One region of the Serratia sarumanii genome, then DNA from elsewhere that is predicted to be linked to it. Evidence: predicted binding sites of a transcription regulator. Region 1 holds the regulator's gene; the other holds the start of a gene.
The links. Region 1 encodes Fur, which represses iron uptake genes when iron is present. Its sites were predicted from a motif close to ATAATAATGAGAACNACTATCAA; they were not measured.
Positions count from the first base shown of each region.

Region 2: the regulator Fur is predicted to act here: its motif matches at 9,796-9,818, upstream of fes (enterochelin esterase).

Region 1 is NZ_CP124750.1:1,200,370-1,216,088, forward strand. Features, by position in the region: gene SSARUM_RS05670 (HAD-IIA family hydrolase) at 1-289, opposite strand, end outside; gene nagC (DNA-binding transcriptional regulator NagC) at 357-1,577, opposite strand; gene nagA (N-acetylglucosamine-6-phosphate deacetylase) at 1,605-2,744, opposite strand; gene nagB (glucosamine-6-phosphate deaminase) at 2,763-3,563, opposite strand; gene nagE (N-acetylglucosamine-specific PTS transporter subunit IIBC) at 3,898-5,934, shown strand; gene glnS (glutamine--tRNA ligase) at 6,175-7,839, shown strand; gene chiP (chitoporin ChiP) at 8,418-9,821, shown strand; gene chiQ (ChiQ/YbfN family lipoprotein) at 9,869-10,195, shown strand; gene SSARUM_RS05710 (beta-N-acetylhexosaminidase) at 10,209-12,866, shown strand; gene fur (ferric iron uptake transcriptional regulator) at 13,114-13,560, opposite strand; gene fldA (flavodoxin FldA) at 13,889-14,428, opposite strand; gene ybfE (LexA regulated protein) at 14,693-14,980, opposite strand; gene ybfF (esterase) at 15,237-15,719, opposite strand, start outside.
Region 2 is NZ_CP124750.1:303,258-318,976, forward strand. Features, by position in the region: gene SSARUM_RS01375 (condensation domain-containing protein) at 1-383, opposite strand, end outside; gene SSARUM_RS01380 (TonB-dependent receptor) at 918-3,011, shown strand; gene SSARUM_RS01385 (condensation domain-containing protein) at 3,090-5,999, shown strand; gene SSARUM_RS01390 (YncE family protein) at 6,047-7,279, shown strand; gene SSARUM_RS01395 (TonB-dependent siderophore receptor) at 7,338-9,620, opposite strand; gene fes (enterochelin esterase) at 9,905-11,278, shown strand; gene SSARUM_RS01405 (MbtH family protein) at 11,253-11,459, shown strand; gene SSARUM_RS01410 (enterobactin synthase subunit F) at 11,492-15,436, shown strand; gene entS (enterobactin transporter EntS) at 15,613-15,719, shown strand, end outside.

The sequences.
Region 1 (15,719 bases):
GGATCAGCGCGCCTTCGCCGACCACGTAGGCTTTTTTGCCTTCCTGGCGGCGCAGGAAATCGGCGGTGGCCATCGCCGAGGTATAGAACGCGCTCTCCGGCACTTCCAGCCCGGCGGCGGCGAAGCGGTTCGCCAGATCCTGCGCGGTCTGTGACGGGTAGTTGGTCAGCACCACCAGCGGCATGCCTTGTTCCTGGATGCGCGCCAGGAACAGATCGGCGCCGGGCACCGGCGTATTGTCATGCAGCAGCACGCCGTCGATATCGCATATAACGTTTTTGATTTTCATTTGTCGCTGTTTCTCATGATTACGGCAGGCAAGGGGTGACGATAACACACCTGCCAGAAGCGGCGGATCAGCTTTCCAGCAATCGCTGCAAGAGCACGCCGTTGAGCATCGCGCGTTTGGCCAGGGCGAAAGCGCCGATCGCCGAGCGATGATTGAGTTCGGAGGTCACCACTGGCAGATTCTTGCGGAAGTCCTTCAGCACCTGGGTATTGATGCAGCTCTGGATCGCCGGCAGCAGCACTTTGTCCGCTTCGGTGATCTCACCGGCGATCACCACCTTCTGCGGATTGAACAGGTTGATGGCGATGGCCACCGCCTTGCCCAGATAGCGGCCGACGTGTTCGATCACTTCGCTGGCCAGCAGATCGCCGCGGTTGGCGGCCTTGCAGATGGCGTTGATGCCGCAGTCTTCCAGCGTCAGTTTGCTCGGGTAGCCCTGGCTCAGCAGCTGGCGCACGCGCTGTTCGATCGCCGCGTTGGCGGCCACCGTTTCCAGGCAGCCGAAGTTGCCGCAGTGGCAGCGTTCGCCGAGCGGATCGATCTGGATATGGCCGATCTCGCCGACGTTGCCGTTGTTGCCGAGAAAAATCTGCCCGTTGACGATGATGCCGGCGCCGGTGCCGCGGTGCAGGCGCACCAGAATCGAGTCTTCGCAGTCGCGGGTGGCGCCGAAGTAGTGCTCCGCCAGCGCCAGGCTGCGGATGTCGTGGCCGACGAAGCTGGTGACGTTGAAGCGCTGCTGCAGGTTGTCCACCAGCGCCCAGTTGCTGACGCTGATGTGCGGCATGTAGCGCACCACGCCCAGCGCCGGATCCACCAGGCCGGGCAGGATCACCGCGATGGCGATCAGCTCGCGCAGGCGGCGCTGATTCGCTTCGATGAATTGGGCGATGGCGGCGAACAGCGCATTCTCCAGCGTTTCCTGGGTGCGTTCCGGCAGCGGATAGTGTTCTTCGCCGAGCGATTTGCCGCTCATGTCATACAGGGTGATGGTGGCGTCGTGGCGGCCGAGACGCACCGCGACGGTATGGAAATGACGGGTTTCCGACACGATGGAGATCGCGCGGCGGCCGCCGGTGGAGGCTTGCTGATCGACTTCTTTGATCAGCCCGCGCTCCAGCAGCTGGCGAGTAATTTTGGTGACGCTGGCGGGGGCAAGCTGGCTGAGTTCGGCAATTTGAATGCGCGAGATCGGGCCCTGCTGGTCGATCAGGCGGTAAACTGCCGCGCCGTTAAGTTGTTTGACTAAGTCAACGTTCCCTATTTGTGCTTGTCCGCCGGTGCTCATCAATAATGTTACTCGCTGTTCATTGAATTAAACCTCGTTACCGTTAACGAGCGTTTTGGTGATTTTAAAATCACGGGTGAAGGCGGTCAGGTTAGCCACCTTGCCGGCTTCGATGGTGCCCAGACGGTGCTCGACGCCGATGGCGCGCGCCGGGTACAGCGTCGCCATGCGCAGCGCTTCGTCCAGCGCGATGCCGATATGTTCGACGCTGTTTTGCACCGCTTCGATCATGGTCAGCGCGGAACCGCTCAGGGTGCCGTTCTCATCCACGCACAGCCCATCCCGATAGTATATTGTTTTACCGGCGAAAATAAATTGGTCAATATCTGCACCTGCCGGTGCGGTCGCGTCGGTGACCAATACCAATTTATCACCTTTCAGGCGTTTGGCGTTACGGATACTCGCCCAGGCCACGTGATGGCCGTCGGCGATGATGCCGGTATAGACCTCCGGCGTGTCGAAGATCGCCCCCATCAGCCCCGGTTCGCGGCCGGTGATATACGGCATGGCGTTGTACAGGTGGGTGGCAAAGCTGATGCCGGCGGCGAAGCCGGTGCGCGCCTGATCGTAGGTGGCGTTCGAGTGGCCGGCGGAGACCACGATGCCGGCCTCGGTCAGCTGCTTGATAACGTGTGGCTCAACCATCTCCGGCGCCAGCGTCACCTTGGTGATCACGTCGGCGTTGGCGCACAGGTAATCGATCATGTCCTGCGTTGGCTTGCGAATGAACGCCGGGTTATGGGTGCCTTTTTTCACCGGGCTGAGGTACGGCCCTTCCAGGTGCAGGCCCAGCGCCTGGTTTTGGTGCTTTTTCAGATAGGCGCGCATCACCTCGACGCTGTGCTTCATGAATTCGTCGCTGCTGGTGATCAGCGTCGGCAGATAGCTGGTGCAGCCGGATTTCTCGTTGGCGTGCTGCATGATCTCCAGCGTTTCTTCCGAAATCGCTTCCAGCGAATCGTTGAACTGTACGCCGCCGCAGCCGTTCAGCTGCACGTCGATAAGCCCGGGGGCCAGGATGGCGCCACCCAGGTCGCGCGTTTCGATGCCGGCGGGCAATTCAGCCGCCGGGCAGACTCTCTCGATCAGCCCATCAGCGATAATGACTGCATGGTCATCAAGTACGTCGTGGCCGGTATAGATTCGGCCGTGGGTTAAAGCGAACATCGTAGCCCCCTGCAAAGATTAAAGACTTTTCACGCTTTCCGCTTCTAACTCGCGGAAATATTTAACGGTTTTGACTTTCAGCTCCATGGTGGCCGGTTCGTCGCACACCACCACCGCTTTGGCGTGCAGCTGCAGGCAACTGATGGTCCACATGTGGTTGATGTTGCCTTCCACCGCGGCTTCCAGCGCCTGCGCCTTGGCGTGGCCGGTCACCAGGATCATTACTTCTTCCGCGTCCAGCAGCGTACCCACGCCGACGGTCAGCGCATATTTCGGCACCAGGCTGACGTCGCCGCCGAAGAAGCGCGAGTTGGCGATGCGGGTGTCTTCGGTCAGCGTTTTGATGCGGGTGCGCGAAGCCAGGGACGAAGCCGGCTCGTTGAACGCGATATGGCCGTCGATGCCCACGCCGCCCATGAACAGGTTAATTTTGCCGTAAGACTTGATCTTCTCTTCGTACTGGCGGCACTCGGCGTCGACATCCGCGGCGTTGCCGTTCAGCAGGTTGATATTTTCACGAGGGATATCAACGTGATCAAAGAAGTTGCGGTACATGAAGGTGTGGTAGCTTTCCGGGTGTTCCTGCGGCAGGCCAACGTACTCGTCCATGTTGAAAGTCACAACATGCTTAAAGCTTACTTCACCTGCTTTGTGCATCGCAATCAGATGTTTGTAGGCTTCCAGCGGCGTGCCGCCGGTAGGCAGGCCGAGTACAAACGGGCGCTCTGCGGTTGGCTTGAATGCGTTGATGCGTTGAACGATATGACGCGCGGCCCATTTGCCGACTTGTGCGGTATCTTTCAGTGGGATAAGTCTCATCTAACACCTCTTGGGATAAGTAAACTAAAGCTATACTGTACGGGCCTGCGGGAGTCCTAAGCGTAACCCAGCTTTATGATTCTCGCGTGAATCGTCCGTCCGGTTGATTTTTTGAATGATAAAATAAGTTTTGTGTGATGGCCAGCAATCCGGGAGGGAAAGACTACTTTTTGGTGATATTTATCACAAAAAGGGAGGTTTTAATTTGCGATACAAAATAAATTTTTTACACTCGGCATGAGTGATACGTGCCATGCGTTGTTTCTAAAAAGGTAGTGAGAGCTCCAAATAAACTACTAATAGGGTCCGTCCGCGGACAACATAGGGGGAAAAGGTGAACATTCTTAGTTATTTGCAAAAGGTGGGACGGGCGCTGATGGTGCCGGTCGCCACGCTGCCCGCCGCCGCCATCTTGATGGGCGTCGGGTACTGGATTGACCCTGTTGGTTGGGGCGGCGACAACGCGCTCGCCGCTTTCTTCATTAAATCCGGCTCCGCTATCATCGACAACATGTCGGTGTTGTTCGCTATCGGCGTGGCCTACGGCATGTCCAAAGACAAGGACGGCGCCGCTGCGTTGACCGGCTTCGTCGGCTTCCTGGTGCTGACCACCCTCTGTTCACCGGCCGCCGTGTCGATGATTCAGAAGATCCCGCTCGATCAGGTGCCTGCCGCGTTCGGCAAGATCCAGAACCAGTTCGTCGGTATTCTGGTGGGTATCATCTCCGCCGAAGTGTACAACCGCTTCAGCGGCGTCGAGCTGCCTAAGGCGCTGTCGTTCTTCAGCGGCCGCCGCCTGGTGCCGATCCTCATTTCCTTCCTGATGATCCTGGTCGCTTTCATTCTGATGTACATCTGGCCGGTGATCTTCAACGGTCTGGTGAACTTCGGTGAACACATTCAGAAAATGGGTTCGGTCGGCGCCGGCATTTACGCCTTCTTCAACCGTCTGCTGATCCCGGTCGGCCTGCACCACGCGCTGAACTCGGTGTTCTGGTTCGACGTGGCCGGCATCAACGATATTCCTAACTTCCTCGGCGGCCAGCAGTCAATCGAAGCCGGTAAAGCGGTTGTTGGCATCACCGGCCGTTATCAGGCGGGCTTCTTCCCGATCATGATGTTCGGTCTGCCGGGGGCAGCGCTGGCCATCTATCACTGCGCGCGTCCTGAAAACAAAGCCAAAGTGGCGGGCATCATGCTGGCGGCCGCGTTCGCCGCCTTCTTTACCGGCATCACCGAACCGCTGGAGTTCTCCTTCATGTTCGTGGCACCGGTGCTGTACGTGATCCACGCCGTGCTGACCGGTATCTCGGTGTTCATCGCCGCCAGCATGCACTGGATCGCCGGTTTCGGCTTCAGCGCCGGGCTGGTGGATATGGTGCTGTCGTCCCGCAACCCGCTGGCGACCCACTGGTACATGCTGATCCCGCAAGGCCTGGTGTTCTTCGTCATCTACTACGTGGTGTTCCGCTTCACCATCAAGAAATTCAACCTGATGACCCCGGGCCGCGAACTGGCGGTTGCCGGTGACGAAACCGACGGTTATGACGTCAACGTCGACAGCAACGCCGGTAAAGACGAAAACGAAACCACCACGCTGGCCCGTCGCTACGTCGGCGCGATCGGCGGTTCCGACAACCTGACCGGCATCGATGCCTGCATCACCCGCCTGCGTCTGAATGTGAAAGACTCCGCGCTGGTGAACGACGCCTTGGCGAAACGCCTCGGCGCATCCGGCGTTATCCGCCTGAACAAGCAGAGCGTGCAAGTGATCGTCGGCACCCGTGCTGAACTTATCGCCAGCGCAATGCGCAACGTGATTGCAGCCGGCCCGGTAGCGGCTGCGGCGGCCCCGGCGGCGGCCCCTGCCGCGGAAGCCAAACCGCAGGCGGTGCCGAACGCGCCGAAAGCCGCGTTTGAAACGCTGGTGGCGCCGGTGACCGGTGAAGTCGTGGCGCTCGATCAGGTGCCGGACGAAGCTTTCGCCAGCAAGGCGGTAGGCGACGGCCTGGCGATTCGCCCGACCGACAACATCGTCGTGGCGCCGGCGGACGGCACCGTGGTGAAAATCTTCAATACCAACCACGCGTTCTGCCTGGAAACCGACAAGGGCGCCGAGATCGTGGTGCACATGGGGATCGACACCGTCGCGCTGGAAGGCCAGGGCTTCAAACGCCTGGTGGAAGAGGGCGCGGAAGTGAAAGCCGGTCAACCGATCCTGGAACTGGATCTGGATTATCTCAACGCCAACGCGCGTTCGATGATAAGCCCGGTGGTGGTCAGCAACGCTGACGACTACGCCGGCCTGGCGGCGCTGGCCAGCGGCTCGGTGGTCGCCGGTCAGACCAAGCTGTACGAGATCCAAAAGTAAGGCCGTTTTTACCTGAGTAGTACCGGGAGCCGGCCACGCATCATGGCGGAGTTTGCCCCGATTTGGCGGGAAGAGAGCGATCTCTTCCCGCTTTTTTTATCCCGTTTCGCCCCACGGCGGTGCGCTGCGCGCCGAGGGGGCAACGCGCCGCATTTTTCGTGCAACAAACGGTTGTTTCCAGACGTGGCTTGTTGGATCATAGGCGGTTATGTGTAGCGCTTTGCATTGAGGAACAGTGAAATGAGTGAGGCTGAAGCCCGCCCAACCAATTTTATCCGTCAGATCGTCGATGAAGATCTGGCGTCGGGGAAACACACGTCGGTACATACCCGCTTCCCGCCGGAGCCTAACGGCTATCTGCATATCGGCCACGCCAAGTCCATCTGCCTGAACTTCGGCATCGCCAAGGACTATCAGGGCCAGTGCAACCTGCGTTTCGATGACACCAACCCGGTGAAAGAAGACATCGAGTTCGTGGAGTCAATCAAGCACGACGTGGAGTGGCTGGGCTTTGAGTGGAGCGGCAACGTTCGTTACTCCTCAGACTATTTCGATCAGCTGCACCAGTATGCGGTCGAGCTGATCACCAAGGGGCTGGCCTACGTCGATGAGCTGTCGCCGGAGCAGATCCGTGAATATCGCGGCACCCTGACCGCGCCGGGCAAAGACAGCCCGTACCGCGATCGCAGCGTGGAAGAGAACCTGGCGCTGTTCGAGAAGATGCGCAACGGCGAGTTCGCCGAAGGCGCCGCCTGCCTGCGCGCCAAGATCGATATGGCTTCGCCGTTTATCGTGATGCGCGATCCGGTGCTGTACCGCATCAAGTTCGCCGAACACCACCAGACCGGCAATAAATGGTGCATCTACCCGATGTACGATTTCACCCACTGCATTTCCGATGCGCTGGAAGGGATCACCCATTCGCTGTGTACCCTGGAATTCCAGGATAACCGCCGTCTGTATGACTGGGTGTTGGATAACATCACCATTCCTTGCCACCCGCGTCAGTACGAGTTTTCGCGTCTCAACCTCGAATACGCCATCATGTCGAAGCGCAAGCTGAACCAGTTGGTGACCGAGAAGATCGTCGAAGGCTGGGACGACCCGCGGATGCCAACCGTCTCCGGTCTGCGCCGCCGCGGTTATACCGCCGCCTCGATTCGCGAGTTCTGCCTGCGCATCGGCGTGACCAAGCAAGACAACAACGTCGAGATGGTGGCGCTGGAATCCTGCATCCGCGACGATCTGAACGAGAACGCCCCGCGCGCCATGGCGGTGCTGGATCCGGTGAAAATCGTCATCGAGAACATGGGCGATGCGGTGGAAATGGTCACCATGCCTAACCATCCGAACAAGCCGGAAATGGGCAGCCGCGATGTGCCGTTCAGCCGCGAGATCTATATCGATCGCGCCGACTTCCGCGAAGAAGCCAACAAGCAGTACAAGCGCTTGGTGCTGGGCAAAGAAGTGCGTCTGCGCAATGCGTACGTGATCAAGGCCGAGCGCGTCGAGAAGGACGAAGCGGGCGAGATCGTCACCATCTTCTGCAGCTACGATGCGGAAACGTTGAGCAAAGATCCTGCCGACGGCCGCAAGGTGAAGGGCGTGATCCATTGGGTGTCCGCGGCGCACGCGCTGCCGGCGGAAATTCGCCTGTACGATCGCCTGTTCAGCGTGCCTAACCCGGGCGCGGCGGAAGATTTCCTCTCCACCATCAACCCGGAATCGCTGGTGATCAAGCACGGCTTCGTCGAGCCGAGCCTGGCGGCCGCACAGCCGGAGAAAGCCTATCAGTTCGAGCGTGAAGGTTACTTCTGCGCCGACAGTCGCTATTCGTCGGCCGAGCATCTGGTGTTTAACCGCACCGTCGGCCTGCGCGACACCTGGGCGAAAATCGAGGGCTAATCTTATTCGCCTCGAAAATTAATGAATCAGCGCGGCTTAGGCCGCGCTTTTTTTTGCCTGTAATTTCACCTGCGGTCTATTTCTCTCTGATTTTAACCGGAGCGCGTTTAATTAATCACGGCGCATTAACCCATAAGCTTTCTGATATTGGCCTTGTTAGTCTTAATATTTACTTATATATTCGTGATGCGAATTAATTTCATTTAGAGAGCGCTTTCAATTTTTATCGCCTGACTGACGGATTTAGTCGGGCTGAAACCATTAATCGTCTCTGGTTGACCTGGTATCTCAATTTATTCTGATTTAATTGAATTTTTTATTCGACACCTTCCATGATCACCGGCGTAACAAAATCTCACTGATATGTGCTCCTTGTCATACTTTGACAAATCTCCCGCATTTTTCATTTGATAATTCGCGTCGCGAAAAATAGTCTGTCTGTAGCAATTAGTGCTGTGGGAATAACATCTCGTCGGCAATATTTTTTACCCGTTCGGGTTTTTTATTGGCAGTCGTGCAGGGCAGTGGTGAACACAGGCGGCTGCAACTTTTAAGTTAAGTCAAAGAGGAATTTCAATATGGGTACGCACGGTGCTCAGCGTAAAACGCTGGCGCTCGCAGTCGCGGGCGCGCTGTTGGGAACAGGGTTTGCCATGGCGCCTGAGGCGAAAGCCGCAGGGTTTATCGATGATTCCACGCTGACCGGCGGCATCTATTACTGGCAACGTGAGCGCGACCGTAAAGATCTCAATCCGGACAGCAAGGATTACAACCAATACACCACCAACCTGTCGCACTCCACCGCCAACCTGAGCCTGGATTTCGCTTCGGGCTACGCCTGGGATATGTTCGGTCTGGACGTCGGTGCCTTCACCGCCATCGAGCTGGCGGAATCCAGCGCCAGCGGCCACCCGAACGAGATCGCGTTTTCCTCGAAAAACCGGACCTACGACGAAGACTATTCCGGTGACAAGGGCGGCATCAGCCTGTACAAAGCCGCCGCCAAATTCAAATACGGCCCGGTCTGGGCGCGCGCCGGCTATATTCAGCCGAGCGGCCAAACCCTGCTGGCGCCACACTGGAGCTTTATGCCGGGCACCTATCAGGGGGCCGAAGCCGGCGCCAAGTTCGACTACGGCGATGCCGGTGCGTTGAGCTTCTCCTACATGTGGGCCGACAAATACAAGGCACCGTGGCATATCGAGGTGGACGACTTCCGCCAGAACGACAGGAAAACCCGCGTCTCCTACCTGCACTCGCTGGGCGCCAAATACGATTTCAAAAACGATCTGGTGCTGGAAGCCGCCTTCGGCCAGGCGCAGGGATACGTGAATCAATACTTCACTAAAGCGTCTTACAAATTCGATCTGCTGGGCAACCCGCTGACCACCAGTTACCAGTTCTACGGTGCGGAAGACCGCATCAGCGACAAGAACGATCCAAACAGCATCTACGACGGCCTGGCCTGGCTGCAGGCGCTGACCTTCGGTTACACCACCGGGCAGTTCAACTGGCGTCTGGAAGGCACCATGGTCAAGGCGGAAGGCAACCAGGGCTTCTTCCTGCAGCGCATGACCCCAACCTACGCCTCATCCAACGGCCGTCTGGACGTGTGGTGGGACAACCGCTCTGACTTTAACGCCAACGGCGAGAAAGCGGTGTACGCCGGCGTGATGTATGACCTCAGCAACTGGAACCTGCCGGGCATGGCGGTCGGCGGCTCCTACGTTTACGCCTGGGACGCCAAGCCGAGCACCAACCCGATCTACGATCAGAGCCAGCGCCTGAAAGAGAGCGCCTGGAGCCTGGACGCGATGTACACCATCCAGGAAGGGCGCGCCAAGGGCACGCTGATCAAGCTGCACTACACCCAGTATGACAACCACACCAACATCCCGAGCTGGGGCGGCGGTTACGGCAACATCTTCCAGGACGAGAAAGACGTCAAGTTCATGGTCATCGCGCCATTCACCATCTTCTGATGCGTTCCCCGGCCTCGCCGCCGGGGGCAAGTTAAGGGAATTCAACGATGAAAAAAATCATGCTGATGTTGGCGGCCGCCGCGGCCTTGAGCGCCTGCGCGCAACCCGCCGCGCCGCCGGAAGATGCCAAATTGAAGCAGGCTTACAGCGCCTGCATCAACACCGCCGAAGGTTCGCCGGAGCGTCTGCAGCCCTGCAAGGCGGTGCTGAACGTGCTGAAGCAAGAGAAGCAGCACCAGCAGTTCGCCGCGCAGGAAACGGTGCGGGTGATGGATTATCAGAACTGCATTATGGCGGTTCACAGCGGCAACGGTCAGGCTTACGACGCCAAGTGCGGCAAGCTGTGGCAAGAAATTCGCGATAACAATAATTAAGAAGGACAAGAACATGAACGCATTCAAACTGAGCGCATTAGCCGCTTTGACGGCAACGATGGGATTCCTGGGCGGCATGGGAAACGCCATGGCCGATCAACAGCTGGTGGATCAACTGAGTCAGCTGAAGCTGAACGTAAAAATGCTGGATAACCGCGCCGGCGAAAACGGCGTGGATTGCGCGGCGCTGGGCGCCGACTGGGCCTCTTGCAACCGGGTGTTGTTCACCCTCAGCAACGACGGCCAGGCGATCGACGGCAAAGACTGGGTCATCTATTTCCACAGCCCGCGCCAGACCCTGCGGGTGGACAACGACCAGTTCAAGATAGCTCACCTCACCGGCGATCTGTACAAGCTGGAGCCGACCGCCAAATTCAGCGGTTTCCCGGCCGGTAAGGCGGTGGAAATTCCAGTGGTGGCCGAATACTGGCAGCTGTTCAGAAACGACTTCCTGCCGCGCTGGTATGCCACGTCCGGCGACGCCAAGCCGAAAATGCTGGCGAATACCGATACCGAAAATCTGGATCAGTTCGTGGCGCCGTTCACCGGCGACCAGTGGAAGCGCACCAAGGACGACAAAAATATTCTGATGACGCCGGCTTCGCGCTTTGTCAGCAATGCCGATCTGCAGACGCTGCCTGCCGGCGCGCTGCGCGGCCAGATCGTGCCGACGCCGATGCAGGTGAAAGTACACGCGCAGGACGCCGATCTGCGTAACGGCGTGGCACCGGATCTGAGCACGCTGGTCAAGCCGGCGGCGGACGCCGTCAACCAGCGCTTTGCGCTGCTGGGCGTGCCGGTTCAGGCCAACGGCTATCCGATCAAGACCGACATTCAGCCGGGCAAGTTTAAAGGCGCGATGGCGGTGTCAGGCGCCTATGAGTTGAAAATCGGCAAGAAAGAGGCGCGAGTGATCGGTTTCGATCAGGCCGGGGTGTTCTACGGGCTGCAGTCGATCCTGTCGTTAGTGCCGAGCGACGGCAGCGGCAAGATCGCCACGCTGGACGCCAGCGATGCGCCGCGCTTCGAGTATCGCGGCATTTTCCTCGACGTGGCGCGCAACTTCCATAAGAAGGACGCGGTGCTGCGCCTGCTGGATCAGATGGCGGCCTACAAGCTCAACAAATTCCACTTCCACCTGAGCGATGACGAAGGCTGGCGCATCGAGATCCCCGGTTTGCCTGAGCTGACGGAAGTCGGCGGCCAGCGCTGCCACGATCTGAGCGAAACCACCTGCCTGCTGCCGCAGTACGGCCAGGGGCCGGACGTCTACGGGGGCTTCTTCAGCCGTCAGGACTATATCGACATCATCAAATACGCCCAGGCGCGCCAGATTGAAGTGATCCCGGAGATCGACATGCCGGCGCACGCCCGCGCCGCGGTGGTCTCGATGGAAGCGCGCTATAAAAAGCTGCATGCCGCCGGGAAAGAGCAGGAGGCCAACGAATTCCGCCTGGTGGATCCGACCGATACCTCCAACACCACCTCCGTGCAGTTCTTTAACCGCCAGAGCTACCTGAACCCGTGCCTGGACTCTTCCCAGCGCTTTGTCGACAAGGTGATCGGCGAAATCGCCCAGATGCATAAAGAAGCCGGCCAGCCGATCAAGACCTGGCACTTCGGCGGCGACGAAGCGAAAAACATTCGCCTGGGCGCCGGCTATACCGACAAGGCGAAACCGGAGCCGGGCAAAGGCATCATCGATCAGAGCAACGAAGACAAGCCGTGGGCCAAGTCGCAGGTGTGCCAGACGATGATCAAAGAAGGCAAGGTGGCCGACATGGAGCACCTGCCGAGCTACTTCGGCCAAGAGGTCAGCAAGCTGGTGAAGGCGCACGGCATCGACAGAATGCAGGCCTGGCAGGACGGCCTGAAAGACGCCGAGAGCGCGAAGGCGTTCGCCACCTCGCGCGTGGGCGTCAACTTCTGGGATACCCTGTACTGGGGCGGTTTCGATAGCGTCAACGACTGGGCCAACAAAGGGTATGAAGTGGTGGTTTCCAACCCGGACTACGTCTATATGGACTTCCCTTACGAGGTGAACCCGGACGAGCGCGGTTACTACTGGGGCACCCGCTTCAGCGACGAGCGCAAGGTGTTCAGCTTTGCGCCGGACAACATGCCGCAGAACGCGGAAACCTCGGTCGACCGCGACGGCAACCCCTTCAGCGCCAAGAGCGACAAGCCGTGGCCGGGCGCCTACGGGCTGTCCGCTCAGCTGTGGAGCGAAACCCAGCGCACCGATCCGCAGATGGAATACATGATCTTCCCACGCGCGCTGTCGGTGGCGGAACGCGCCTGGCACCGCGCCGGTTGGGAGCAGGACTATCGCGCCGGCCGCGAATACAAAGGAGGGGAAACCCACTTTGTCGATACCAAGGCGCTGGAGAAAGACTGGCTGCGCTTCGCTAATATTCTGGGCCAGCGTGAGCTGGCCAAGCTGGACAAAGGCGGCGTCGCTTACCGTCTGCCGGTGCCGGGCGCGCGCGTAGCGGGCGGCAAGCTGGAGGCGAATATCGCGCTGCCGGGATTGGGCATCGAGTATTCCACCGACGGCGGCAAGCAGTGGCAGCGCTATGACGCCAAGGCCAAACCGGCGGTTTCCGGTGACGTTCAGGTGCGTTCGGTCAGCCCGGACGGTAAACGCTACAGCCGCGCCGAGAAGGTTTAAGCCCGGTGCAACGGCCTGCTGCCCCGGCGGCAGGCCGTATAACGAAGGGGGAATGCGTCTGCCTTCGCGCGTGTCGGCGCGGGGCGGACGTTGAAGTGAGAGTAGTACGTGGAGTCGCAGTGCCGCTGCAATTGTGATATTTCATGACATGATTTTCCCCGGCTTGTCCGGGGATTTTTTTGCCCGTTGCACGGCGGGCATAAAAAAACCGCCTCGGTGTGAGGCGGTTTTTCATAGCCGGTCAGGCTTATTTCTTGTCGTGCAGCGTTTCGTCTTCACGACAGTCACCGGTTTCGCAGTGGCCGTACAGGTACAGGCTGTGGTTGGTGAGCTTGATGCCGTGCTGCTTGGCGATATCACGCTGGCGAACTTCGATGGATTCGTCGCTGAATTCAATCACTTTGCCGCAGTCCAGGCAAATCAGGTGATCGTGGTGATGCTGTTGGGTCAGCTCGAACACGGACTTGCCGCCTTCGAAATTGTGACGTGTCACAATGCCCGCATCGTCAAACTGGTTCAGTACGCGATAAACCGTTGCCAGCCCGATCTCTTCGCCCATATCAATCAGTTTTTTGTACAAATCTTCCGCACTGACGTGATGGCATTCCGGATTTTGCAGTACTTCCAGGATTTTGAGTCGCGGAAGCGTGACTTTTAAGCCGGCCTTCTTCAGTGCGATGTTGTTGTCGGTCATGCGAATTCAGTCCTGTTACTATGCTAATCAAGTTGAGGCGTACTCGCCTGTGGCATCGGTCGGCACAAAGAGTTAATGCGTCTCATTATAGAACCGGTTGTACTAAATAGAAACCGCCGGTTGTTAACAAAGATATAATTGCACTATTGCATGTTTTGCATGCAACGCCTTGATGGATGGGATAAACCGATATCTCAGTCTACCGTGACGGGGTGGGAAGTTACAAATCTGTAGCTTCTATCGCAGCAATCCCTGCTGCCGATGACGGCCCTGTGGGCACACTATGCACTTTACAGGGCCTTTGTTCAACCTTTCGCCAGTGCCGGGCTTAGCCGACGATATCGGCCAGGCTCAGCTCTTCGACGATCTGTTTGACCCAGGCGTCCACGCGCTCGTTGGTCAGCTCCGGCTGGCGGTCTTCGTCGATCGCCAGACCGATGAAGTGGTTGTCGTCCGCCAGGCCTTTGGAGGCCTCGAAGTGGTAGCCCTTGGTCGGCCAGTGGCCCACGATGGCCGCGCCGCGCGGTTCGATGATGTCGCGGATGGTGCCCATCGCGTCACAGAAGTATTCCGCGTAGTCTTCCTGGTCGCCGCAGCCGAACAGCGCCACCAGCTTGCCGTTGAAGTCGACTTCTTCCAGCGTCGGGAAGAAATCATCCCAGTCACACTGTGCTTCACCGTAGTACCAGGTCGGGATACCCAGCAGCAGGATATCGAACCCTTCCAGGTCTTCTTTGCTGCTTTTAGCGATGTCATGCACTTCAGAGACGTCGTCGCCAAACTGTTTCTGGAGAATTTTCTGGATCATTTTGGCAATGTTTTCGGTATTGCCAGTGTCGCTGCCAAAGAAAATGCCTACAGTAGCCATATCGCGTATAACCTTTAAATTCAAGTAATTGCATTACTCGACGCCGGCACTGCCGCCGCTGACGCCGATTAAAATGATGCCATGGCAAGAGCCTTTCGCCTCCGGGGCGGGCGCCGACAGGCGCAGTCTCTAGCCGGTAAATGCGTATCATGCCAGAAAGTGGCGCCGGGGTTTTATCGCATTTATGCGATGCCGGAGAATGAAGAAAAGCGTGGTCGATCCGGCGTTGTCCTTAACGCCGCGCCGCGCGTGCGGCCGAAGAGATCAATGTTCCGGCTGTTCTTCCGCCAGTTGCGCCAACAGCATCTGCTCGATGAGTTCGCTGCGGCTGATGTTGCGCTGTTCCGCCAGTTTGTTCAGGGCGTCCACCGCATCCGCGTTGATTTTCAGCTCTACGCGCCGCAATCCACGCACTTTATCGCGCCGTAACTGATTGCGCTTATTGATTCTAAGCTGTTCATCGCGGGAGAGCGGGTTGGTTTTCGGGCGCCCCGGACGGCGTTCATCTGCGAACAGATCCAGCGTCGTGCGATCCGTTTGTTCTTTTGCCATAGGTAGCGGTACTGCAAGGGAGTTTGCATCAAAAAGCGCTCGCACGCTTCCGGAGGCATCGGTTAACACACTTCGGGCCAATAAACCCTAACCCAAATTCACCCCCGAACCGGCGTTCATGAACGCGCTGGCGCGGCGGCAAAATTATAGCGCGCCATATTACCCCAGCAGATGGAGCGGCGACAATGCCTAACTGCGGGCTAAACGCGCTAAGCCGTTATCTTTAGCGCGTTTTTTCGCCAGGGGAGCGTGTTTTTCAGGCTTCGTCGAGGAAACGGTGGATGGCGCGCAGCACCGCTTCCGGTTTTTCGGCGTGCACCCAATGGCCGGTGCCGGCGACGACGTGCGCGCGAGCCTGCGGGAACTGGCGGGCGATGTCTGCACGGTAGCTGTCCTGCACGTACGGCGACAGGCCGCCGCGAATGAACAGGGTCGGGTGCGGCCAGGCCGGAACTTCCTGCCAGCCGGTGATGTCTTCGTAGCGTGCGATCAGCACCGGCAGGTTGAAGCGCCATTCGCCGTTGTGGAAGGACTTCAGCAGGAACTGGATCACGCCTTCTTCCTGCAGGTAGTCGCGCATCAGCTCGGCGGCCGCCTGGCGCTGGGTGATGCCGGCGGCGCTGACGGCCTTCAGCGCGGCGAAAATCTCGTCGTGGCGGCGGGTCTGGTAATCCACCGGCGCGACGTCGATAACGATCAGCTTGGCGACACGCTCGGGCGCGATGGCGGTCAGCGCCAT
Region 2 (15,719 bases), 900 kb from region 1:
AGGCGGCTGCGCCCTTCCGGCAACAGGCTCAGGCTGATATCGCAGGGCACACCCTGTTCCAGCGGCAGCAGCTGGGTACTTTTTGCCTGGCGTTTGGCGGCGAGCGCGGCTGCCAGCGTCGCTGTATCGGCGTGCCGCCAGTCGTCGAGATGCAAGGTGTGCCGGGGGCCGGGAGGCGCGATCGTCTGCCGGCCATCATCGGTAATGCGCAGGCGCAACAGCGGATGATGCAGGTACAGCGCCTCGACGGCCTGGCGTAGTCGGGCGAGATCCAGCTCGCCGCCGTCGAATTCCGCATACAGGTGGGCGGCCATGCCGCCGAGGGGAGGAGCGGACTGTCGGCCTACCCAATAGGCGGCCTGCATCGTGGTCAAAGCTTTCATCGGGTATCCATTTTGATTCAGCCAACGAGACTGCAAGAATATATCCAAATGTTAATAGGAATGAAAATTATTATTATTTAATCCATTTGGCGTGAAGGTGCTATTTATAAGGGGTTTTAGCGATGCCGGGCAGATAGGGCTTTGGAGGTGAATAATTTATCTATATTATTCTTAGCATTGAAATGATTGCTTGTTATTGCAGCGCTTGTTTTACCTGCAAAAGTATAAGGATTTCTGGCTGTTTCCGTGCTCGGCTCCTCATCTTTGTTGATAATGATTTGCATTAGAAAATGCAAAATATTATCATTCTTAACACTCTTTTACGTTTTTATACAAGCTGCCGGCCGCTTCGCCGGCGGCTTGGCCGTGGACGGGGCCGCGCTCGTTTGGCCGCGAAAAACATGGGTTTGCCGCAGGGATAAGCAACAGCAAGGCCGGGAAGGCCGGAGCGTCATGGTCTGTGTGAGTGTCGATGTAGGTTGTGTAAAAAAAATCAAATTTTGTGCACCTCTGGGATGAAAGGAGAAGACATCTATGGGCAAGCATTTTGCGGCTCAACGGCATGAAAGCGTAGGAAACGGGGAAAAAGCGGGAATGAAAGCCATTGGGGCGTTTTCCTCCGTATTTTTAGGGGTTTGTTCACTGGCGATCGGTAACGTCAACGCGGCGGAAACGAAGAGCAACGAAACCTACCAGGACGCGGAAACGCTGCTGGTTACCGGTGAGAAGGTCAAACGTTCTATTTTCGACACCAGTTCCAGCGTGCAGGTGTTCGACAGCAACCGCATCGCATCGATGCCCGACGCAGTGCAGATCCCCGATCTGCTGCGCATGACCCCCAACGTGGTGGATCTGGGCATCGGCAACGAACTTCCGACCGTGCGCGGTATCGACGGTTCCGGTCCGAACGTCGGCGCCAACGCCTTCCTCAGCGGCACCCGCCCGCGCCTCAACCTGTCGTTGGACGGCCGTTCGCTGACCTATAACGAACAGGCGTTCGGCCCGCAGTCGCTGTGGGATCTGGATCGCGTTGAAGTGTTCCTCGGCCCGCAAAGCTACATTCAGGGGCGCAACGCCATCGCCGGCGCCATCGTCATGGCCAGTAAAGATCCGACCTTCGAGTGGGAAAGCGCCTTCAAGGGCGGCGCCGGCAACCAACACTCTTCGCAACTGGCCGCCATGGCGTCCGGCCCGCTGGTGGAAGATCAGTTGGCGTTCCGCGTGAGCGTCGATCGCCAGCGCCGCCGCAGCGAGGCCGATCTGCCGGCCTATGCGCCGGTGGGCGATCCGCGCGAAGTGGAAGCCACCACCGCCCGCGCCAAGCTGTTGTTCAATCCGGCCGGCTTGCGCGACCTGACTACCAAACTGACCTTTAACCATTTCGGCAGCACCGCACCACAGAACGAAAGCCTCAACCCGCAGCCGCACCCAACCAATCCGCGCCACGATCCGCGCCGCGCCGTGTTCAAAAGCAACATGAACAGCACCATCTGGGATCTGGCCTGGGAGGCCTCCGATGCGCTGACGTTGGAAAACCGCGTTATCTATACCGATTTCAACATCAACCGTCCTACCGCTTACAACATCCAATACGCCGAGATTGACGGCCAGGAAGTTCACGTAGAGCCGGTGGTGCGCTTCGGCGGCGCGGACAGCCGCCTGCACGGGCTGGCTGGGCTGCGTTATTTCCACGGTACGCAGGATGAGTTCGTCAACATCTTCGGCGGATCGACCTTCAAGGATAAAACCGATACCCATTCGGCGTTCGCTGAGCTGACCTATGCGCTGACGCCGCAGGTGGACGTGACCGCCGCCAGCCGTCTGGAACGCGAACACCGCCGCCGCGACGGCGGCAGTCAGGCGGTGCGTATCGACTTCGATGAAACCTACACCGTGTTCCTGCCGAAGCTGGACGTGGCCTGGAAACCGACGGATACCCAAACCTACGGCGCCAAGATCGCGCGCGGCTATAACGCCGGCGGCGGCGGCATCACGATCGGCACGCCGGTGGTCAGCTATACCTACGGTTCCGAGTATGTGTGGAACTATGAGCTGTACACCCGCCATCACCTGAAAGACGCCAACGTGGTGCTGACGGGTAACATCTTCTACAACGATTACAAAGACATGCAGCTGCCGTACTCGTTGGGTGAGAACTCCAGCGTGATCCGCAACGCCGACAAGGTGGAAACCTACGGCGCGGAAATCGGCGCCACCTGGCAGCCGCGTTGGGACTTTGAGCTGTTCGGCAACCTCGGCCTGCTGAAAACCGACATCAAGAAATTCTCGGGCAGCGGCGTGGAAGGGCATGAGCTGGCGCGCGCACCGGCTTACACCGCCAATATGGGCGCCAAATATCAGTTCCTGAAAGGGTGGGAGCTGAGCAGCAACGTGGCGTTTTCGGACTCCTATTACTCGGCGTATGACAACGATTCGCGCGGGCGTATCGGCTCCTATTGGACGGCCAACGCCCAGCTGGCTTACACCTTCGACTACGGCCGCGCCACGCTGTATGCGAAAAACCTGTTTGATTCCGACCGCCGCGAGATGGTCAGAAGTAATGACATCTACACGGCGACCCTGCAGCGAGGCCGCCTGGTCGGCGCGGCGGTTGAGCTGAATTTCTAACGCTATCGCGATGACGGGGGACGAATGTCCCCCGTTTTATGCGCTATCCCGGCACGGCCGGGCAGAGGAGATAACGCAGTGATCGGTGATTTTGACAGCATTCTGAGCGATGAAGAGGCCCAGCGGCTGGAGAGCGCGTTTCAGGCGCTGGGCGCGGCGTCGGCGAGCGGCGAGCGGCCGGTGAGCGAAGCCGAAGAGCGGGCATGGTTTGCCCATCTGCAGCAGGGTGACGCACGCGGGCAGCGGGCGTTGGCCTGGCGTTTGACGGGGGATGTGGATATCGCCCAATTGACGGCGGCGCTGCAGGCGCTGGTGCGGGAAACGCCGGGCGTGGACGTGCGCTACGTTTTTGATGACGAAAACGGCCTGGTGAAACGCCCCGCCGGCTCGGCGCCGTTGCCGGTGAGCCTTCGTCAGGTGGCGGACGAACAACAGGCCATTTGTCGCCTGCTGCAAGCGCAGGCAACGCCGTTTGTACTGGAAAGCGAAGCGCCGCTGCGCTGCCTGCTGTTGCTCACGCCGGGCGATAACGTGATTTTGGGCGTGGTCTTGCATGACATCCTGGCGGAAACGCTGCCGTGGCGTCATCTGCCGGCGATGCTGTCCGCCTGTTATAACGGGGACGCGATGCCTCTGCCTTTCGCGGCGGAGCCGGTCGAGCTGGCGGAAACTCCGGAGCCGCAGTTGCCGTGGGTGCGCCAGGCGGTCTCACTGCAGGATTATCGCAGCCCGGCGCAGCGCGCTGAAGCCTTACCGCCGGTGGGCGCGCGCGTGGTCACGCGCATTGCGCGCTCGCTGTTGCCCGCCAACGACACGCCGCGGGCGCTGCTGGCGGCGGTGGCGGCGCGGTTTGCCGAGTTCGTCGCCGCGCAGGCCGGCGGGCAAGCGGTGCAGCTGTGCGTGCCGGCAGCGGATACGGCGGAGTGCGTCGGCCTGGAGCTGGGCCTGACGGCACCGCCGCTGATGCGCCTGACCGTACAGCATGGCGAGGGCGACGCCGGGCAGCGGCTGCTGGCGCAAACCGTGGCTGAACAGCCGGATCCGCAACGGGCGCAGCTGCTGGTGGCCTGGCGCGACGATCTGGCCGCAGAGTGGCGGCTGGAAGGCGTTCACGCCGAACGCCTGTTGCTGCCGCCGCTGCATACGCCGTTTGAGCTGGCGCTGCTGCTGGAGTTGCCGGAGGAGGAAGCGCTGACGCTCGAGCTGGTCACCGATCCGCGCCTCTCTCCGCACGCGGCGCCTTTCCTGCTGGAGCAGTTCAGCGCCTTCCTGGCCGGGCAGCGGAGTGCCGTCGCATTGCCGGCGGCTGAGTCCGTTTCCCCGGCGATGGCCGCGCCGGCGGCGAACGGCGACGCGGACGAAAGCGTTGCACCGCTGATTTTGCAGGAGTTCCGTGAGGCGCTGGTGGCGCCGGAAATGACCCTGGATGAAGACTTCTTCGATCGCGGCGGCCATTCGCTGGTGGCCACCCGGGTGATCGGCCGTTTGCTGAGCCTGCATCAGATCGAAATCAACATTAACGATCTGTTCAGCCATCCGACGGCGCTCGGGTTGGCGGGCTATGCCAAACGCCTGAACGTTGCGCAGCCGAATGCCGCGGTGGCTACCGCCGACGATCATGATCGGGCGCAGGCACCGCTGTCGCTGGCGCAGGAATCGCTGTGGAAGGTGTATGAAGCCTTCGGCCATGACGAGATTTTCAACCTGCCGTTCTCTCTGCGCTTCTTCGATGCGGTGGATGAAACGGCGCTGCGTCAGGCGTTTATCGACGTCATGACTCGCCATACCGTGCTGCGTTCACGCTTCGTCGAGCAGCAGGGCGCGGTGGTGCAGGTGGTGGTGCCGGCCGCCGAACTTTCGGAGTACCAGTGGTTCCGCTTCTCCCACGAGACGCCGGCGGGCAACGCCGCCGCCCTGTTGGCCGACGCTGGCCAGCACCGGTTCGATCTGGCCGCCGAGCTGCCGCTGCGCGTCACGCTGCTGCGCGATGCGGACAACGGTCAGCAGCTGCTGTCGCTGCTGTTCCACCATGTGGTGCTGGATGAATGGTCGCTCAACCTGATGATGGATGAATTGGGCGTCGCCTACCGCCATCGCGTCGTCGGCCAGGCGCCGCAGTGGAGCGGGCAGCCGCCGCAGTTCCACACCTTCGCCCGGCAGCAGCGGGCCTCCGGGGTGCAGCAGCAACATCTGGACTACTGGCTCGACGCGCTGCGCGGCGCGCCGGTCGGCCAGCCGATCTTCCGGCAAGAGCCATCCACCCACCCGGCGGTGCCGGCACCGGCGGACGTCAACGGCGGCTGGCTGGAGTTCGAGGTCGATCCCGCCGTGGCGGAAGGCCTGTATCAGCTCGCCCGCCGCAACAACGCTTCGCTGTTCAACGTGGTGTATGCCGGGATTACCTCGGCGCTGCGCCTGCTTGGCGGCCCGGCGGATCTGTTGGTGGGCACCTCGACCTCCGGCCGTAACGACGCCGAGTTCTTCGATACCGTCGGCTACTTCACCACCGTGGTGGTGCACCGCGTGCGCTTCGACGAGGGGCTGACGGTGGCCGGGTTGGTCAGCCAGGTGAAAAACACCATCAACGGCTCGCTGCCGTACACCGATATTCCGATCGATCTGGTGGAGGAAGGGCTGTTCGGTGTGGACGCCGACCGCAAGAACCACATGTTCGAAGTGTTCATCCAGATCCACAGCCGCATCAAGCTGAACGGCGAGTTCCGGCTGCAGGACGGCAGCGCGATCGCCTACCGCCAGGTGGAGCCGGAAAAAGCCGAGTCGCTGCTTGGCCTGCAGTTTGAGGTGATGGAAGACGATCTGGCCGGGGCGAAATCCCTGCGGGTGATGATGACCTATCGCCAGGATCACTACAGCCGGGAGCAGGCCAATCTGATCGCCGACGGCGTTCAGCACGTCTTTACCCAGTTTGCGCAGCACATCGCTGGCGATATCGCTCTGGCGGCGCTGCCGCCCGGGCCGCAGGCATGACGTTGTTTCACTCTAACCGAAAGCATGATTTTCAAGGAGATAAAAGGATGTCTGGAACCCTAGCAACCCCGCGCGCGTTACTGTCGCTGCTGGTGGCGGCCTCTCTGGTGGTCGCCGGCGCTGCGCAGGCCGACGATGCCGGCATCAAACCGCAGGACATCAAGCGCGAGGCGCTGTCGTCGGCGGTGGTGGAGATGGCCTACAGCACCTCGCAACAGGCGTTGTTCGTCAGCGCGCCGGACTGGAAGGAAGAGGCGCGCTCCCGCGTGCTGCGGCTGGATCCCAACACCCTGGCGATCAAGGCGGAGATCCCGCTGCAGGTGAAAGGCTTCGGCGTGGCGCTGAACGATGCGGGCAATCGCCTGTACCTGACTCAGGGCTTCAACGGCGAAGTCGGGGTGGTGGACACCACCACCAACCACGCGCTGGGCAGCATCAAGCTGCTGGACAAAGCGGTGCTGGAGCAGGCCTACAAGCAGGCGGGCATCAGCGGCAAGCGCCTGGACTTCCTGCTGGCGGAGTTGAAGAAGTTCAAAATCACCGAGGACTACCTGTACCGCATTCGCGAGATCAAGTATGACGCGCAAAGCGGCCGCTTGTTCCTGCCGGGGCTGGGCTTCGGCGTCGACAGCGTGCTGTACGTGGTCGATACCAAGGCCGGCAAGCTGGAGAAAGTGATCCCGGGCTTCGGCTACAACGCGGTGGGTATCACATTGGATGAGAAGGGCCGCCGGGTATTCGTCTCCAACATGCAGGGGCAGGTGATCACCCTGAACGCCGACACGCTGGCGATCACCGCCACCCACGAAGTGCAGGCCGATCAGCTGCTGAATCTGGTGTATGATCCGGCGAGCAATCGTCTGCTGGGTGTCGATCAGGGTATTGATCGCGATAACTACCGCAATCATCATCTGGGGCACGACTACGTGAAGCGCAGCAGCGGCCACCGGGTATTCGCGCTGGATGCGGACAGCGGCAAGGTACTGGCCAGCGAGCTGACGGATGAGGTGCCGATCGGCCTGCTGCTCGACGAGCGCAGCCAGCGGCTGTACGTCGCCAACCGCAAAGGCGTGCGCGTGGATCACGGCGCCGGGACGCTGACGGTGTTCGACGCCAAGACGCTTAAGCGTCTGCAAACCGTAGATCTGCCGCCGCACCCTAACAGTCTGGCGTTGGATCCGAAAGGCGACGCGCTGTTCGTGACGGTGAAAAACGACGGCGCTTCCACCAAGGCCGGCAAGCCGGAAAGCGTGGTGCGTATTCAGCTGCACACCAACTAACTGAATATAAATATAAAAAAGGGGCGCCGCGGCGCCCCTTTGTCATTGGGTCATGTCATCAGAAGTGGGTGTTGATGCTCATGTAGTAGGTGCGGCCCGGTTCGTTGTAGGTGGCCGCGCCTGCACCGGCGATGTTGATCGCGCCGGTGTTCGGATCGCCCACGTTCTGCGCGTTGCCGGCGCGGAACTGGCGTTTGTCGAACAGGTTATCGATGCCGGCGGTGAGGCTGACGTTTTTGGTCAGGTCATAGGTCGCGCTGGCGCCGACGACGGCATAAGGGCTGACCTCGCGGGTTTCGCCGCCGGTGGCCGGTTTACCCTGGTAGTTGTACTTCTTCGGCTTCTGACGGCCGTACCAGGTCAGGGTGGACTGCATCGACAGATCCTGCGTGGCCTGCCAGCTGAGGGTCGAGTTGACGGTGAACTTCGGGATCACCGACAGGTAATCGCCGGTGGTCTTGTTCTTGTTCTCGATCATGTAGGTGGCGTTGTTGCTCCAGGTGACGGTCTCGCTGACCGGCACGTTCAGCGAGCCTTCCAGCCCTTGCACCACCGCTTTCGGCACGTTTTCCCACTGATAGACCGCCGTGCCGGTGCTGCTGGTGGCGATGCGAGAGTTACCCGCCTCAATCTTGTTGTGGTAATCGTTGCGGAAGTAGGTCACGCCGGCCAGCCAGCCTTCGTTATGGAATTCCAGCCCGATCTCTTTGTTGACGCTGGTCTCCGCCTTCAGATCGTCGTTGCCCAGCAGGTAGCAGCCGTTTTTGGTATCGCTGCCGGCACATCCCTGGCCTTTGCTGTACAGCAGATAGTTGCCGTTGGTCTGGAACAGCGTCGGCGCTTTGTAGGAACGCGCGATGCCCATCTTCAGCGTGAAGTAGTCGCCCAGTTCCTGCGACAGGTTCAGCGCCGGGCTCCAGTTATTGCCGGATTCCGAATGCAGATCGTAGCGCAGGCCCGGCGTCAGCATGGTGGTGTCGGTCAGTTCAATGTTGTCTTCGGCGAACAGCGAGAAGATATGCGCGGAAGCATAAGGGCTGCGCGTACCGGTAGTCATGCCGGGAATGGTGCCGCCCATCAGCGTTTGGCTGGTGGACGTGCCGTCTTTCATCCGCTGCTGGGTCCACTCGGTGCCCAGAGTGGCGGTCTGGGCAACGCCCAGTTCAAACGGCACGCTGACTTCGCTGTGCGCCAGGAAGTCGTCCAGCTTGGTGGTGCCGAAGCCGGTGTTTTTGGTGTCGAAGATGCCTTCGGTGCCGCCGGCCAGCCCTTCGTTCAGGCGGGTGTTGCGGGTGCGCTCAAACTGCACGTAGTTGTTGGTGCTCACGCCGTTGTCCCAGGCGCCGCGGTGGGTCAGGCCGAAGGTTTCACGGTAGATGCGGTTGGTCTCTTCGCCGTAGTTGCTCTGCACCAGGGCGTTGGTGTTGGTGTTCTGGGTATCGCCGGCGTACAGGTTGCCCTGGCGGCCGTAAGCGTACTCGAACTCCAGCGACTGCAGATGGGCGAAGTCCCAGTGCAGCAAGGCGTCGATATTTTTATCGACCACCCCTTCACGCCCGGCCGGGACGCTGTTGGCGTAGGCGCCGACGCGTTCGGACTTATGCGATTCGTTAATGTCCCAGGCGTCGGCCTGCGTTTTGCTGTAGCCGCCGAACAGACGGAAGCTCAGGGAATCGCTCAGCGGGCCGGACAGGCTGAAGTCGGTGCGTTTGGTGGCGCCCTCCTGCTTGTGTTGCGGCACGTTGAAGTAGCCGTTCAGCGAGCCGTGCAGCGCATCGCCGGCCTTCTTGGTGATGATGTTGACCACGCCGCCCGCGGCGCCGTTGCCGTAGCGCGCCGCAGCAGGGCCGCGCAGCACTTCGATGCGCTCGATCATTTCCGGCGGCACCCAGGCGGTATCGCCGCGCGAGTCGCGCTCGCCGCGCCAGCCCTGACGCACCGAGTTGCGGCTGGAGGCCGGTTTGCCGTCGATCAGAATCAGGGTGTTTTCCGGGCCCATGCCGCGGATATCGATCTGGCGGTTGTTGCCGCGCTGGCCGCTGGTGGAGTTGCCGGTCAGGTTAACCCCGGGCATGGTGCGGATCAGTTCGCTGATGTCGCGCGCCGGCGGGCGTTTCTTGATCTCATCGGCGGTGATGGTGGACACCCCAGGCGCCTGCAGGTTCTGCCGGGCGGCGGTCACGACGATGGTGTCTTCGCCGCGCGGCTTTTTATCCGCTGCGCCGCTGTTTTCTTCCGTGGTGGGGGTGTCGGTCTGCTGCGCGGCGTTGGCGAACGCGGACGCGCCCAATCCCAAGCCGATAAGAGTGGCTAAAGAATAACGTGATAGCTTGCTTTTCATTTGAGTGTCCTACCTTGCTGCCATCCCTCGCCGAACGGGGGGAAGGGCGGTTGTAGTTTTTGTGTAGTCGGAAATAGAAAATCGGCTGCGGCAAGGGATGCCATTGATGTATCCCCGATCCCTGTCCGTTGCGCGCAATACCAGCACGATCTCCAAGCCTTACACACTATTGCAAATGCAAATTATTATCAATAGTATTTGGCGTACAGTGCGTTCGGGCGGTGGCCGGCGATAGGGAAAAGTCGACGTTCCCGGTGCCGCCAACTACAAAATGGGTAGGCGTTGTGAATACAGAACTACAGTCAGAAAGCAGCAGATTATTGGCCAGCAGCAATGCGGGCAGTCCAGGATGGTGGTTGACGGTGGCACGGCGCGGTACGCCATGGGTAGAACCGGCGGGTAACGGCCGCTGGCGAACCACCTTTTTCTGGCGCGATCCTCAGGGATGCGAATTGACCTCCGCCTACCGCCGCGTGTGGATCAACATCAACTGCCTGACCGACCATCACCAGCCGAATCCGCCGCAAAGCCTGCAGCGTTTGGCCGGCACCGACGTGTGGTACTGGCAGACCGAGCTGAGCGGCGCCTGGCGCGGCAGCTACTGCTTTATTCCCTGCTTTGACGAGCGGCCGCCGGCGTTCAGCGGCGACGATGCGCACGCCAACATGCACAACCTGCGCCACTGGTGGCACCAGGTGTTCGCCAGCGCCACCCCCGATCTGCTCAACCCGTATCGCTCCTGGCAAAGCGCCAGCGGCCACAGCGTCTCCGGCCTGCACATGCCGGATGCGCCGCCGCAGCCGGTATGGCGTTCGTTCGACGAGTATGAGATCGCCAGCGGGCGCTGCACGCCGCCGCTGCCGGCGCGTTTGCAGCGCCATACCTGGCAGAGCGAGCGCCTGGGCAACAGCCGCGACGTTTGGATCTACACCACCGGCGACAGCAAGCCGGCCGAGCGTCCGTTGGCTATCCTGCTCGACGGTCAGTTCTGGGCGAAGCAGATGCCGGTCTGGGAGCCGCTGATGCAGCTGACCCGCGAGGGGGCGTTGCCGGAAGCGGTGTATGTGTTGATCGACATCATCGATCTGCCGCACCGGGCGCGAGAATTAACCTGCAAGGACGATTTCTGGCTGGCGGTGCAGGAAGAACTGATGCCGCAGCTGGCCGACTGGGCGCCGCACAGCGACAAACCGGCCGATACGGTGGTGGCGGGGCAAAGCTTTGGCGGCCTGGCTTCCCTGTATGCCGGGCTGCGCTGGCCGCAGTGCTTCGGCGCGGTAATTACCCAGTCCGGTTCCTACTGGTGGCCGCGGCGCGACATGCTGCAGCTGCCGAGCATCCCCGACGACGCCTGCTGGCTGATGCAGCAGGTGGAACGGCATGGCCTGGGCAACCACGGTGCGCTGAAGGTATTTATGGAAGCCGGTTCGCAGGAAAAGCTGGTGCATCGGGTCAGCGGCGAAATGGCGGCTCGCCTGAGCGACGCCGGCCATCGGGTGCACTACCGGGTGGTGGAAGGCGGGCACGACGCGTTGTGCTGGCGCAGCGGCCTGACCGACGGGCTGCAGGCGGTCTGGGCCTCCGCTTTCGCCACCGCTTATCCGGCATCGGCGACGGCACGAGGAACACATGATGGAAAGCCTGAATCCGTTCGATGATCAACAGCAGCGCAGCCTGGTGCTGCGCAACGTACAACAACAATACAGTTTGTGGCCGGATTTCCGCGCCATTCCGTCCGATTGGACGATCGTCTTCGGCCCGGCGGCGCGCACCGCGTGCACCGAGTGGCTGGAACAGCATTGGCAAGACATTCTGCCGGTCGCAGCAAGCAAGGCGTGACCGGCGCCAGGTAATCACGGGAGCAATAAGCAGTGTCACACACCCCTAACTCTCTCAGCGGCCCGGCGCTTGCGGGCGAATGGCCGCTGGTCGCGGCGCAACCCGGCATCTGGGTCGCCGATCAAATCTCCCCGCATCGCAATGCCTACGCGGTGGCCCACGCCATCGAACTCAACGGCCCCATTGCCGTAGAGCCTCTGCTGCAGGCCATCATCCAGGGCCTGGGCGAGGTGGACATGCTGCGCCTGCGTTTTGCGGAACGCGACGGCGTGCCGGTGCAATGGCTGGATGACGCGCTGGCGGTGCACGAGCCGGAACTTGTCGATCTGACGACGTCGCCGGATCCCGAAGCCGCCGCGCGCGCGCTGATGGACATCGATCTGGCGAGCGATCTGCGCGCCGGCAGCGGCGCACCGCTGTATCGCCATGTGGTGATGCGCCTGGCGGATAACCGCTGGTTCTGGTATCAGCGCTATCACCATCTGCTGGTGGACGGTTTCAGCTTCACCGCCATCGCTCGCCGCGTGGCGGCGATTTACACCCATATTTGCCGCGGCGACGCGCTGGAACCGACGCCTTTCACGGCGTTCAGCGACGTGGTGGCGGAATACCAGGCTTACCGGGAGGCGCCGGCCTGGCAGCGCGACGCCGATTTCTGGCTCGAAAAAGCGCGGCAGTTGCCGCCGCCGGCCACGCTCTGCCCGCAGCCGCTGGCCGGGCAAACCCCCACGCCGCGCATCCACCGGCTGGAACAGCGCTGCGATCCGCAGGCTTTCGCCGAACTGGTGCAGTGCGGCGCGCAGCAGAAGCTGAACGCCGCCGATATGGCGGTGGCGCTGGTGGCGCTGTGGGTATCGCGCCTGAGCGGCCAACCGAGTTTCAGCGCCGGTTTTATCTTCATGCGCCGTACCGGATCGGCCGCCCTGTGCGCCGCCGGGCCAGTGATCAACGTACTGCCGATGGAGATGCATCTCGAGCCGCAGGCCACGCTGTATGAGGCCGCCGCCCGCATCAGCCGCGAGCTGAAAACGGTGCGCCGCCATCAGCGCTACGACGCCGAGCAGGTGCAGCGCGATCTGGGGCGCATCGGCGACGGCGAACCGCTGTACGGCACGGTCTTCAACTTCAAAATGTTCGATTACCAGCTGGATTTCGCCGGTATCGAAGGCATCACTCACGATCTGGCCTCCGGGCCGGTGCGCGATCTGGAGATTGCGCTGTTTATCGACGAACACCATCAGTTGAAGGTGGAACTGCTGGCCAACGCCGAGCGTTACGGTCGCCAGGAACTGCAGGCGCACCTGCAGCGACTGCCGCTGCTGCTGGCGCAGTTCGCCGCGCAGGCAACGTTGCCGATCGGCGAAGCCGATATGCTGACCGCCGACGATCACGCGCTGCTGGCGCGGGTCAACGACACGGCGCACCCGGTGCCGGCGACCACGCTGAGCCAGTTGCTGGCGCAGCAGGCGCAAACCACGCCGGACGCGCCGGCGCTGGCGGATGCGCATTTCAATTTCACCTACCGCGAAACGCGCGAGCAGGTCATGGCGCTGGCGCGTGAGCTGGTTGCGCAGGGCGTGCGGCCGGGCGACATCGTGGCGGTGGCGCTGCCGCGTTCGGTGTTCCTGTCGCTGGCGTTGATGGCGATCGTGGAAGCGGGCGCCGCCTATCTGCCGCTGGACACCGGTTATCCGGACGAGCGGCTGGCGATGATGCTGGAAGACGCCGCGCCCCGGCTGGTCATCACCAACCCGGCGCAGCAGGCGCGGTTCGCCGACAAGGGCGAAATTTTGCTGTATGACGCGCCGCTGCCGGCCGACCACGCCGCCGGGGTGGCGATCGCGGGCCCGACGCCGAACCATGCGGCCTATATTATCTTTACCTCCGGCTCCACCGGGCGTCCGAAAGGCGTGCTGGTCGGCCATCAGGCGATCGTCAACCGCCTGCTGTGGATGCAACACCAGTATCCGCTGGGGGCGGACGACGCGGTGCTGCAGAAAACGCCGTGCAGTTTCGACGTCTCGGTATGGGAATTCTTCTGGCCGCTGATGGTCGGCGCCCGGCTGGTGATGGCGCCGCCGGAGGCGCACCGCGATCCGCAGCAGCTGCAACAGCTGATCGCGCAGCACCGCATTACCACGCTGCACTTCGTGCCGTCGATGCTGGCGGCTTTCGTTGCCGCCCTGGACGACGACGCGGCGGTGGCGAGCTGCGCCGCGCTGCGCCAGGTGTTCTGCAGCGGCGAAGCGCTGCCGGCGGAGCTGTGCCGCCTGTGGCAAAGCCGCACGGCGGTGCCGCTGCACAACCTCTACGGCCCGACCGAAGCGGCGGTGGACGTGACCTGGCATCCGGCCCACGGCGACGCGCTGGCGAAGGTGACCGGCGCCAACGTGCCGATCGGCCTGCCGGTATGGAACACCGGGCTGCGCATTCTTGACGCGCGCCTGCGGCCGGTGCCGCCGGGCGTGGCGGGCGATCTGTATCTGACCGGCGTGCAGCTGGCGCACGGCTACCTTGGCCGGCCGGATCTGACCGCCAGCCGCTTTGTCGCCGATCCGTTCGGCGAGGGCGGGCGCATGTACCGCACCGGCGACGTGGCGCGCTGGCTGCCGGACGGCGCGGTGGAATATTTGGGCCGCAGCGACGATCAGCTGAAGATCCGTGGGCAGCGGATCGAGCTGAGCGAAATCGACCACGCCTTGCTGTCGCTGCCGGGCGTGCGCCAGGCGGTGACGCACGCGCTGGTGTTGCAGGGCACGCCGGTGGACGCCGGCGGCGATGCGCGCCAGTTGGTGGGCTATCTGGTGATGCAGCCTGGCGCGGGCTGGGATGCGGAAGCCCTGCGCGCGGCGCTGGCCGACCGGCTGCCGCCGCACATGGTGCCGGTGGCGCTGGTGGAAATGAGCGATTTGCCGCTGAGCGCCAACGGCAAGCTGGATCGCAAGGCCTTGCCGCAGCCGCAGGGCGGCGAGCGCAAGGCTGGGCGGCCGCCGCAGGCCGGGCTGGAAAGCGAGATCGCGGCGGTATTTGCCCGATTGCTGCAGCGCGAGCAGGTGTTCGCCGATGACGATTTCTTCGCGCTCGGCGGCCATTCGCTGCTGGCGATGCGGCTGGCGGCGGAGCTGCGCCGCGATCTGGGCAAGGCGGTGTCCGTCGGCCAGGTAATGGTGGCGTCGCGCGTTGAGCAGTTGGCGGCCTTGCTGGCGGAAGATCGTACGCAGGAAGAGGCCGATCGCAGCGGATTCGACAGCGTATTGCCGCTGCGCGTCACCGAGGGGCCGACGCTGTTCTGTCTGCACCCGGCGTCCGGTTTCTCCTGGCAGTTCAGCGTATTGCCGCGCTATCTCGATCAGCACTGGTCGCTGGTCGGTATCCAGTCGCCGCGGCCGGACGGCCCGCTGGCGCTGAGCGAAGATATGGATCAGGTGGTGGATGCCCACCTGCAGACGGTGTTGCAGGTACAGCCGCACGGGCCATACCACTTCATCGGCTACTCGCTGGGCGGCACGCTGGCGCAGGGCATCGCCGCCCGGCTGCAGGCGCGCGGCGAGCAGGTGGCGTTCCTCGGCCTGCTGGATACCTATCCGCCGGAGACCCAAAACTGGGACGTGATGCTGGACGACAACGTGTTGAAGGAAGTGCAGCGCGAGCGCGAGCAGTTCCTGGCGGTGTCGCAGGATACGCTCGATCCGGCGCTGGGCGAGACGCGCACCGCGATGTTCGACAACATCGAAGCCAACTACGCCGATTCGGTGCGGTTGCTGTCGCACACGCGCACCGCCCGCTTCCGCGGCCAGGCGACGCTGTTCGTCGCCAAACGCACATTGCAGGAAGGGATGGACGTGCAGCAGACCTGGTCGCAGTACGTCGATGCGCTGCAGGCGCACGAGCTGGACTGCGCGCATGTCGATATCGTTTCGCCGGCGTCGTTCAAAGTGCTGGGGCCGCTGCTGAACCGGATCTTGCGCACGCTGTAATCGCGCCCGTCATCTCGCCGCCAGGCACGGGGATTACCCCGCGTGTGGCGGCGTTTCTTGCGGTTGCTCACAGTTGAATATCAATGAGTTTTATTATCATTATTGATTTCGCCATCTGTGCTAGCATAGCGCCCCGCAACTGCAGAATCCCCGTTTAAAGATGTGGTGAACAACCGATGAGTAGCAAACCCTCCATCCTGCTTGATTTTAGCCTGCTGAAAACCAACCGGGCTTTCCGCGCGGTATTCTGCGCGCGCTTTATCTCCATTGTGGCGCTGGGGCT